DNA from 2 places in the Allobosea spartocytisi genome. Region 2 is predicted to be linked to the other one. Evidence: riboswitches for the same ligand, from Rfam matches in the RefSeq annotation. Region 2 holds a riboswitch; the other holds the start of a gene.
What was found. A riboswitch is a leader RNA that binds a small molecule or an ion and turns the genes downstream of it on or off. The one in region 2 is predicted to bind cobalamin.

Region 1 (5,315 bases), on a different contig from region 2:
GCCGCTGGCGGAAGCCACCGCGGCGATCGAGGTCTCGTGGAAGCCGACTTCGGAGACGATCCCGCGCGCGGCGGAGAGGATCGCCTCCCGCTTGCCGGCCTTGCGCGGTTGCTTTGGCGTTCCGTCGGCCATGCGGGCTCCGAATTGAACTTGAATTCAGATTCAATTTGAGAGCGAATGCCGCCCTCGTCAAGAGGCTCGGGAACTCCTCTCCTTTCCAGGAGAAGAGTAGGGGGAGGTGTTCGGAGCGAAAAGGTCGGCTTGAATCCAGCCGCGCTGTGAGCACTAGCGGAACTGGTCCGACTCCCACACCTCGCCCTGCCCTCTCCTTCCAGGAGAGGGATCCTCGCGCCTCGACCGGGACCTCCGAAGTCACGTCCCAGAAAGACGACGCTTCCGGCTTCCCGTGCCAACCTGCGAGGCAACGTTAGAACTCGATCCCTTCCTGCGCTTTCACGCCGACGGCGAAATGATGCTTCACCAGCGTCATCTCGGTGACGAGGTCGGCCGCCTCGATCAGCTCTGGCTTGGCGTTGCGGCCGGTAACGACGATGTGGAGGTCCGGCCGGCGGGCGCGGAGCACCTCGACCGCCTCGGCGAGCGGCAGATAGTCGTAACGCAGGGCGATGTTGAGCTCGTCGAGCACCAACAATCTGATCTTGGGATCGGCCATCAACTCCCTGGCCTTGGCGAAGGCGCGCTCGGCGGCGGCGATGTCGCGGGCCTTGTCCTGCGTCTCCCAGGTGAAGCCCTCGCCCATGCTGTGCCAGCTCACCTGATCGCCGAAGGCTTCGAGCGCCCGGCGCTCGCCGGTCGACCAGGCGCCCTTGATGAACTGCACCACGCCGATGCGCCAGCCATGGCCGAGCGCGCGCAGGATCAGGCCGAAAGCCGCCGTCGACTTGCCCTTGCCGGGGCCGGTGTTGACGATCAGGAGCCCCTTCTCGAGCGTCTTGGAGGCGACCTCGGCGTCCTGCACCGCCTTGCGCTTCTCCATCTTCGCCTTGTGGCGGGCGGCATCTTCGCTGTCGGTCATCTTTTCATCCGCATCATTTCACGCGCATCGGCAATCCGGCGACCATGAAGACCACGCTGGCAGCGCGCGCCGCAAGCGCCTGATGCAGCCGCCCGGCCTCGTCGCGGAAGCGGCGGGCGAGCGCGTTCTCCGGCACGATGCCGAGGCCGACCTCGTTGCCGACCAGAACGAGCGGGGCGCAGACGCGCTCGCAGGCAGCGATCAAGGTTTCCCGGGCGGCGGCCGTATCATGCTCTGCGAGGATCAGATTGGTGAGCCAAAGCGTCAGGCAGTCGACCAGGATCGGACGGCCCGCCGGCTGGGCGGCGATGGTCTCGGCCAGATCGAGCGGTGCATCGACCGTCTGCCAGCCGGCGGGCCGGCGGGCGCGATGCTCGGCGATGCGCTCGCGCATCTCGTCGTCATAGGCCTGGGCCGTGGCGATATAGCTCCAGGGCGCCGGCAACGCCTCGATCAGCGCCTCGGCATGGCGGCTCTTGCCGGAACGGGCGCCGCCAAGGACGAGGGTGAGATGGGGGATTTCTTTCTGCATCGCATCGGCCGCTGGTTTCACGAGCCCTCATCCTGAGGAGCCGCGTGAGCGGCGTCTCGAAGGATGTTCCAGAAAGCTCCGGAACCATCTGGAGCATCCTTCGAGACGCGCCTGCGGCGCTCCTCAGGATGAGGGCTCGCGGATGACACGTCCTTTGCATTGCACAGCAGTCCGCCGAAGGCTAATGATCGTCGCTGACGGTGCCTCCGCGAGGAGGTGAAAAGGGAACGCGGTGCGAGACCGCGGCTGCCCCCGCAACTGTAAGCGGATGTCCTTCGCCATCGGCCACTGGAGCGCACGCTCCGGGAAGGCGGCACAAGGGCGCCAAATCCGCGAGCCAGGAGACCTGCCGTCGACCCGCAACGATCCAACCGGCTGCCGGCGGGGCGGCTACGGAGAACAGTCATGAATACCGTTTCGGTTTCCACCTCACAGATCAGCGTCTCGGAGCGGGTGAAGGCAGTCGCCGCCGCCCTCATCGTCGGAATCGCATTGGTCTATACGACCGGTTTCGCGGCCTCGACGAATGTCCACAACGCCGCGCACGACACCCGCCACGGCCTCGCCTTTCCCTGCCACTGAGGGAAAGCCATCATGGTCACGCGCGTTCTCACGGTCAGCATCCTGGCCGGGCTCCTGGCTGGCTTGATCGTCGCCGCCCTGCAGCATGTCACCACCACCCCGCTGATCCTCAAGGCGGAAACCTATGAAAACGCCATGCGCGACGGAGCGAGAGCGCATCTCGCCTTCGCGCAGGGCGAAGCCCGCATCATCCTCGCCCATGGCGGCGCCGATCACGCCGAAGGGGCGGAGCATGACGAATGGAAGCCGCAAGACGGTGCCCAGCGCATGCTCTTCACCAGCGTCGCCACCATCGGCACCGCGATCGGCTTCGCGGCGCTGCTGCTGGCCGGCATGCTCGCGGCGGGCGACAGCATCGACCCGCGCCGCGCGCTGATCTGGGGCGCCTGCGGCTTCCTCGCTTTCGGCCTCGCGCCGGGAATGGGGCTCGCTCCGGAACTGCCGGGAGCCGCCTCGGCCGCCCTGCAGGCGCGCCAGCTCTGGTGGCTCGCGACCACCATCGCCACCGCGATCGGGCTGTTCCTGTTCCTGCGCTACGAGGCGCCCTGGCTCAAGCTCCTGGCCGTCGTCGTGATCCTGCTGCCGCATCTCGTCGGGGCGCCGCATGCGCCGACGCCGGAGAGCAAGGTGCCGGCCGAGCTCGCCGCGCATTTCACCTCGCTGTCGCTCGGCATCCAGGCCGCGCTCTGGCTGGTCACCGCCTTCATGGTCGGCACGCTCTGGCCCTGGATGAGCCGCCGCGCGGCTGCGGCCTGAGGATAGCGGTGCCTTCGGGCGCCGCGCGAAAGGCAAACCAGATGTCCGAGGGCGACCTCACCATTCATGTCTGCACGGCCTGCCGCCGTGCCCGCGCCGACCTCCCCGATGGTTACGACCAGCCGGGGCTGGCGCTGGCCGAACGCCTCGCCGCTCAGCTCGCAGCCAAGGGTAGCACGATCCCCGTGCTGCCCGTCGAATGCCTCGCCGTCTGCAAGCGGCCCTGCACCATCGCGCTCAGCGCCGACGGCAAATGGACCTATCTGATCGGCGACCTCGACACCGACACCCATCTCGACGAGATCGTCGGCGCGGCGGAGGCCTATGCCGCCAGCGCCAACGGCATCGTTCCCTGGAAAGAACGACCGCAGTCCTTCCGCAAGGGCGTGGTCGCGCGCGTGCCGCCTTTGCCGGCGCGCCAGCAAGGATGACATCATGAACGCTCCGCAGACCGCCAATCTCGGCAAGACGCCCTGCACGATCATCACCGGCTTCCTCGGCGCCGGTAAGACGACGCTGGTGCGCCACCTCCTCGAAAACGCGCAGGGCAAGAAGCTCGCCGTGCTCGTCAACGAATTCGGCGATCTCGGCTTCGACGGCGAATTCCTCAAGGGCTGCGGCATCGCCGGCTGCAGCGACGAGGACGTGGTCGAGCTGCCGAATGGCTGCATCTGCTGCACCGTCGCCGACGATTTCGTGCCGGCGCTGGAGAAGCTGCTGAATCGGCCGAACCCGCCCGAGCATATCCTGATCGAGACCTCCGGCCTCGCCCTGCCGAAGCCGCTCGTCACCGCCTTCAACTGGCCGGCGATCCGCTCGCGCGTCACGGTCGACGGCGTCATCGCCGTGGTCGACGGGCCGGCCGTGGCCGAGGGCCAGTTCGCCGATGATCCGGAGGCACTCGCGGCACAAAAGGCGGCCGACGCCTCCGTCGAACATGACAACCCGCTGGAGGAGGTGTTCGAGGACCAGATCCTCTGCGCGGATCTCATCCTGCTCAACAAGAGCGACCTCGTCGACGAGGCCGGTCGCGCGCGGGTCAAGGCTGAGATCGCCGAGCATCTGCCCAAGGCAATCAAGATCGTCGAGACCTCCCATGGCAAGGTCGAGCCGGCGCTGATCGTCGGCCTCGGTGCCGCGGCCGAGAGCGATCTCGCCGCCCGCCCTTCGCATCACGGCGAGGGCGAGCACGATCACGACCATGACGATTTCGACTCGGTCGCCGTGCCGCTGCCGGCGGGCCTCACGCCGGAGGAACTGACGGCGCGCGTCGCCAAGGCAGCCGAGGCCGAGGGCGTGCTGCGCCTCAAGGGCTTCACCGCCGTGCCAGGCAAGCCGATGCGGCTCGTGGTGCAGGGCGTCGGCCGGCGCGTCGGCCATCATTTCGACCGGCCCTGGGCAACGAGCGAAGCCCGCGACGGGCGCCTCACCGTGATCGGGCTCAAGGGCTTCGATCTCAAGGCCGTGGAAGCGGCTCTCGCGGGGGCGTAACATCGGCCGATGCATCTTCTCCCGACCAGCGAGATCAGGCTCGACGATGGCGAAGACGCCGTCGATCTCGCCCTGCCGCCGGGAGATGTGCTCATCCTCTCCTTCACCGACAGCGACCTTTCGGCGCTGGCGGTGGCGGCGGGTGGCAGCAGCCTGTCCGTTCGGCTCGCGCCGCTCCGGCGCCTGAGGCATCTGCTTTCGGTCGATTTCCTGATCGAGAAGACGGCCGCGCATTGCCGCTTCGTGCTGGTGCGCTGCCTCGGCGGGCTGGACTACTGGCGCTATGGCATCGAGCAGCTCGGGGCGGCCTGCCGCGAGAAGGGAATCCCGCTCGCGATCCTGCCCGGCGACGAGCGCGACGATCCGAGGCTCGGCGAACATGCGACGGTGCCGGCGGAGCTTGCGGCGGAACTGCTGGCCTATTTCCAGGCGGGCGGCGGCGCCGAGAACATGCGGCGGCTGCTGTCGCGGATTTCCGCATATGTGACAGAGGTTCAACCCTCATCCGACCCGGCTTCGCCGGGCCACCTTCTCCCCCGAGGGGAGAAGGACGAGACGGATACCACCGCATCCCTCTCCCCTCGGGGAAGAAGGGGCCGGCAGGCGGATGAGGGCCGGCGCGACGCGACCGATCTTGCGCCTTTTCCTCTCCCAGCTTTCTTCGCGCTCGATGGCGACGGCCTTCCTCTGCCCTGGCGAGACGCGCTTGCCGCCCTGCCGGCAGCCAAGCCGCTTGTCCCGATCCTGCTCTACCGCTCCGGCGTCGCGGCCGGCGACACGGCTATGGCCGAGGCGATGACCGCCGCCCTCGCCGCCCGCGGCCTCGCGCCCCTGCCCCTGGCCCTGACCAGCCTGAAGGACCCGACCGTCACGGCGGAGCTCGCCGCGCTGATCGCGACCCGCAGACCCGAACTGATC
Region 2 (5,315 bases):
TCGGCTCGCTCTTCGTCGAGTCGATCTTCTCCCGCGACTATCCGCTGATCCAGGGGCTCACCATCGTCTTCGCCGTCCTCGTCGTGCTGATCAATCTGGCGACCGATCTCGCTTATGCGCTCGCCGATCCGCGTATCAGGCTGGAATGAGCCAATGAGCCGCTTCCGCTCCAATCCGAGCCTTTTCGTCGGGCTCGCCATGCTGGTTCTGCTCGCCGGTTTCGTCGCGCTCGGCCAGATCTGGACGCCGCACGATCCCTTCGAGGTCGACTATGGCAACACGCTCCAGCCGCCCTCCCTGGCGAACTGGTTCGGCACCGATGATCTCGGGCGCGACGTCGCCTCGCGCGTGCTGGCCGGCGGCTATGTCGACCTCAAGGTCGCGCTGATCTGCGTTGTCGCGCCGGCCCTTCTCGGCGTGATGATCGGCGCGATCTCCGGTTTCATCGGCGGGCGCGTCGACACCTTCATCATGCGCATTACCGACATCTTCTGGGCTTTCCCCTTCTATGTGCTCGTCATCGCCATCGTCGGCGTGCTCGGGCCGGGCGAGGCCAATCTCTACCTGGCCTTCCTTCTGGTGAACTGGATCTCGTTCGCCCGCATCGTACGCGGCGAGGTTCTGGTGCTGCGCAATCTCGAATTCGTCCAGGCGGCGCGCAGCCTCGGCTGCACGACACCGCGGATCGTCACCGCCCATATCCTGCCGAATGCGGTCAATCCGGCGATCGTCTACGCGATGGCCGATGTGGTGCTGACCATCCTCGCCGTGACCTCGCTCAGCTTCCTCGGCCTCGGCATCCAGCCGCCGACACCGGAATGGGGACTGATGATCTCGGACGGACGCCAGTTCCTGTTCGATGCCTGGTGGATCGCGACCTTCCCGGGTTTCGCGATCATCTACACCGGCGTCACCTTCGCGCTGATCGGCGAAGGCCTCGACACCGCCCTTCGGCCCAAGGGCTGACCTCCTTTTCCGATCCGCCTCCGACAGGTGCGCCATGAGCTTTTTCGATACGGATGAAAACCTGCAGCGCATCGGCGCATTGCTGACGGCGAAGGCCGAAGCCATCTTCCGCGAACGCGGCGTCCCGGCCGAGCAGTTCGGCTTCGTGTTGCTACAGCCAACCAGAGATAGCGGGCGGCCGAAGGGCGCTGCCTTTCGGCCCGATTGGCGCAGCTATCCCTGCTCGCTGGTCAAGGTCTTCTTCCTCGTCGCCGCGCAGGCCGCACTTGAGGCAGGACAACTCACCGAGCACGAGGAACTGGATCGCGCCATGCGCGACATGATCCTCTGGTCCTCCAATTCGGCGACAAACTATGTCATCGATCTGCTATCCGGAACGACCGGGGACACGCTGCTTTCCGAGCCGGAGATGACCGAATGGGGCGAGCGGCGCCAGATGGTCAATCGCTTCTTCGCGCAGCTCGGCTGGCCGGAGCTAGTCGGCATCAACCTCAATCAGAAGCTGATGGACGACCTGCGCTATGGCCGTGAAAAGATCGGCCTCGATTGTTCGCCGGCCGGGCACAATGCGCTCACGCCGATTGCCATGGCCCGTCTGATGCATGCGATCTTCCATGGCTCGGTGCTGACCGAGGCGAGCCGAGAGAAGGTCCAGAATCTACTCGCCCGCGATCTCGCTAGTCCCTTCCTGCCGCGAGGTGCCTATCAGGTCACGGGCTATCTCGCGGGCGGCATGCCTGCCGGAACGCAGATCTGGTCGAAGGCGGGACGCACCCGCTGGCTCGGCGACGAGCGCGCCGATTTTCGACGCCACGACGCGCTTCGAGCCGTTCTGCCAGATGGTGCCGAGTTCATCCTGACGGTGTTTTCGCAAGGCGAGGCGATCGCCGAGGACGACGGGTTTCTGCCGCAGCTCGGATCCATCGCTGCGAAGGAGATCCTAGACCTCTGATCCGTGTTGCAATCTCATCGAGAGTTCAACACGACGCGACACTGACGGTGGAACCCGCACCCTAGAGAACGCTGCCCGCTGAAGGCAGCTTGCCGAGGGAGCACGTCCCTCCGAAGCTGGGTTTTTGCCGAACGCGCCGCCGAAATACCACACAATAACAGACACTTACGCCACGAATTTGCGCGCGAGATCCGATCCCAACTCGGCTCGGCACGACCGCGCCACATTGCCAATTGACCCCGCCACTTTTCCGCCTTACTCGTAAACGCGACGGTTCCCTCACGGGATCAAAAGGGAACGCAGTGCGGATGATTTGCCATTCTATGCTGCGGCTGCCCCCGCAACTGTAAGCGGCGAGCCTTATCGCCATACGCCACTGGGACCTCGGCCCTGGGAAGGCGGTGACAAGGCGACGACCCGCGAGCCAGGAGACCTGCCGTCAGTCGTGGTCACACGCGAACACGTTCGAACGGGGTGTTTCGATCGCTGCTCGACTGTCTGCTCCCTGCCGGGAGTGAACGGGAGATCGCGTTCGCGGTGACGTGCCACAGACGTCAACGCCCGAGGTCTCATCGTGATCCGCCTTTCCGGAGCCGCGCAGCGCGGCTCGTCTTCCGTCATCGCATTGTCCCTTGCCGCCGGTGCTACGTTGCTGGCTCATCCCGCCCGTGCCCAGGCCCCCGGCGAAACCATCGCGCTCGACCAAATCGTCGTCAGCGCGACCGGCACGCCGACTCCGGTGCGCGAGGTCGCGAGCTCCGTCACGGTGGTCACCGCTCAGGAGATCGAGCAGCAGCAGCGCCGCACCCTGCCGCAGGCGCTTGCCGCTGTGCCGGGGCTGAACATCGTCCAGATCGGCGGTCCGGGCGGCCAGACCTCGGTCTTCATGCGCGGCACCAACTCGAACCACGTCAAGGTTCTGATCGACGGCATTGAGGCGAACGACCCCTCGACGCCGAACCGCTCCTTCGACTTTGGCTCGATGTTGACCGACGACATCGAACGCATCGAGGTGCTGCGCGGCCCCCAGAGCGGCCTCTACGGCGCCAACGCCATCGGCGGCGTGATTTCGATCACCACCAAGCGTGGCGAGGGTCCGCCGAAGGCAACGGCGCGCATCGAGGCCGGATCGCACGGCACTTTCAACCAGGCGGCCGGATTCAGCGGCGGCGACGATCGCTTCAATTACGTCTTCAACGTTTCCCATATGCGCTCGGACTCAACCGATTCGGTGCCGCCGAACCTGATCCCGCCGGGCGTGCGCGTTAAGCCGAACGCTTATGACGCCTATAGCTATTCCGGGCGCCTCGGCTTTGCGCTGACCGACACGCTCAGCGTCAACTGGGTCGGCCGCTATACCGACGGCCAGTTCCGCTCGACCTACGATGCCGGCTTCCCGGGCCGGCCGACGCCCTATCGAGCACTTTCGAACTACGCCCAAGCCTTCACTCGCGGCGAGGTGGTCTGGGACCCGCTCGGCGGGCGCTTCGTAAACCGGTTCGGCATCTCCTACTCGAATCAGGACCGTTCGAACCGCTCGCCCAACGCCTTCGGGATCCTTGGTTTGCCGACGGAGAACCTTGGTGAGCGCATGAAGCTCGACTGGCGGGGCGATTTCGAGATCGCCAAGGGCCATATGCTGATCGGGGGGCTCTCTTGGGAGCGCGAGCGGCTGGAGACCCCCAGCTTCACGGCCTCGAACGGCAACAAGGCGGCTTACCTTGAGTATCAGGTCAGCTTCGCCGATCGGTTCTTCCTCGCAGCGAACATCCGCCACGATCACGACGACAGCTATGGCGGTCACACCACCTATCGGATCGCGCCGGCCTATATCGTGCCGGGCACCGAGACGAAGCTGAAGGCGAGCTATGGCACCGGCTTCAAGGCGCCGACGCTCGCCGAGCTGTTCATCGACTACCGGCCGGGCTTCAACTTCTTCGGCAACTCGAACCTCAAGCCTGAGGAGAGCAAGGGCTGGGACATCGGCTTCGAGCAGCCGCTCTTCGACAAGCGCGTCCAGTTCGGTGCTACCTGGTTCCAGAACGATATCGAGAACCTGATCGTCACCAATGCGGCGCGTAACTCCTATGCCAATGTCGGCAAGGCCGAGACGAAAGGGGTCGAAGCCTTCGCCGCGCTGCAGATCTCCGAGCAGTTGCGCGTCCGGGGCGACTACACTTTCACGCTCGCCAAGGATGAGACCGCGCATCAGGAGCTACTGCGTCGGCCACGTCACAAGGCCAGCGGCACCGTGACCTGGGCGCCGATCGAGAAGCTCAGCCTTTCGGCCACGTTGATCTATGTTGGCCCCTGGGTCGATGGGAACCGGGACTTCTCGGTGCCTCGCTTGAAGGCCAAGGGCGCGACCCTGGTCAACCTCGCCGCCGAATACAAGGCGACCGACAAGGTCACGGTCTTCGGGCGCGTCGACAACCTGTTCGATAAGCGCTGGGAGAACCCGGTCGGCTTCCTTGTGCCTGGTTTCGGCGCCTTCGGCGGCATCAAGGTCGCGTTCGGCGGATGACGGCGGATCGCTGTCCCCGCTGCACGCTGCGAGCAGCGCTGGTGGTCGCGGGCTTCGTGCTCGCGGCGACCGCAGCAGCGCGCGCGCAGCCGGAGCGCATCGTCTCGCTCAACATGTGCACAGACGAGCTGGTGCTCCGCCTCGCCGACGCTAAGCGCATCGCCTCCGTGACCTGGCTCTCGCAGGACCCGCTTAACGCCAACATGGCAGAAGTCGCGCGCCGGATCCCGGCCAATCACGGGCTCGTCGAGCAGGTCCTGGCGCTTAAGCCCGATCTCGTCGTTGCCGGTGCCTACACGACGCGGGCGACTATCGGGCTGCTGAAACGCGTCGGAGCGTCGCCGCGCGAGTTCAGTGTGCCGCGCAACCTCGCGGAGATGCGTGCCCAAATCCGCGAGATGGCGGCGTTGCTCGGCGCGCAGACGCGTGGTGAGGCGCTGATCGCCGATATCGATGCCCGCCTTGATGTGCTTGTAGCGCGTCGCCCGGCGCGGCCGCTGCGTGCGATCGTCCTTCGCCCGAACGGTTTCACCGTCGGGCGCGGCTCGCTGGTGGACGAGATCCTGACGCGTGCCGGGCTGGTCAACATCGCCGCAGAGCTCGGCATCGAGAGCTATGGACAAATCCCGCTCGAGACGGTCGCGCTCGCCGGCGCGGAGGTGCTGGTGCTCAACGACACCCCGGACGGGCCACCGTCGCTCGCCCATGAGGTGCTGCATCACCCGGTCATCGCGCGGCTCTCCGGCAGGCTCAGGCTGGTGGCGTTGCCCTCGCGCCTCTGGACCTGCGCCGGGCCGAGCGTGGTCGACGCGATCGAGCAGTTGGTCGCCCAGACGGAACAGCGCAAATGAGACAGTTTCCCGGAGCCGGCGT

Region 1: it holds a riboswitch for cobalamin, as region 2 does, so the genes downstream of both, IED13_RS05650 (CbtB domain-containing protein) here and IED13_RS16330 (TonB-dependent receptor plug domain-containing protein) in region 2, are expected to answer to the same signal.

What each region holds. Positions count from the first base shown of each region.
Region 1 covers NZ_JACXWY010000003.1:60,547-65,861, forward strand. Annotated here, with positions in the region: gene IED13_RS05635 (TetR/AcrR family transcriptional regulator) at 1-132, opposite strand, end outside; gene cobO (cob(I)yrinic acid a,c-diamide adenosyltransferase) at 428-1,036, opposite strand; gene cobU (bifunctional adenosylcobinamide kinase/adenosylcobinamide-phosphate guanylyltransferase) at 1,050-1,568, opposite strand; cobalamin riboswitch at 1,751-1,936, shown strand; gene IED13_RS05650 (CbtB domain-containing protein) at 1,974-2,150, shown strand; gene IED13_RS05655 (CbtA family protein) at 2,163-2,906, shown strand; gene IED13_RS05660 (DUF1636 family protein) at 2,948-3,337, shown strand; gene cobW (cobalamin biosynthesis protein CobW) at 3,342-4,397, shown strand; gene cobN (cobaltochelatase subunit CobN) at 4,407-5,315, shown strand, end outside.
Region 2 covers NZ_JACXWY010000009.1:196,414-201,728, forward strand. Annotated here, with positions in the region: gene IED13_RS16315 (ABC transporter permease) at 1-149, shown strand, start outside; gene IED13_RS16320 (ABC transporter permease) at 154-966, shown strand; gene IED13_RS16325 (serine hydrolase) at 1,001-1,918, shown strand; cobalamin riboswitch at 2,173-2,373, shown strand; gene IED13_RS16330 (TonB-dependent receptor plug domain-containing protein) at 2,493-4,442, shown strand; gene IED13_RS16335 (ABC transporter substrate-binding protein) at 4,439-5,293, shown strand; gene IED13_RS16340 (FecCD family ABC transporter permease) at 5,290-5,315, shown strand, end outside.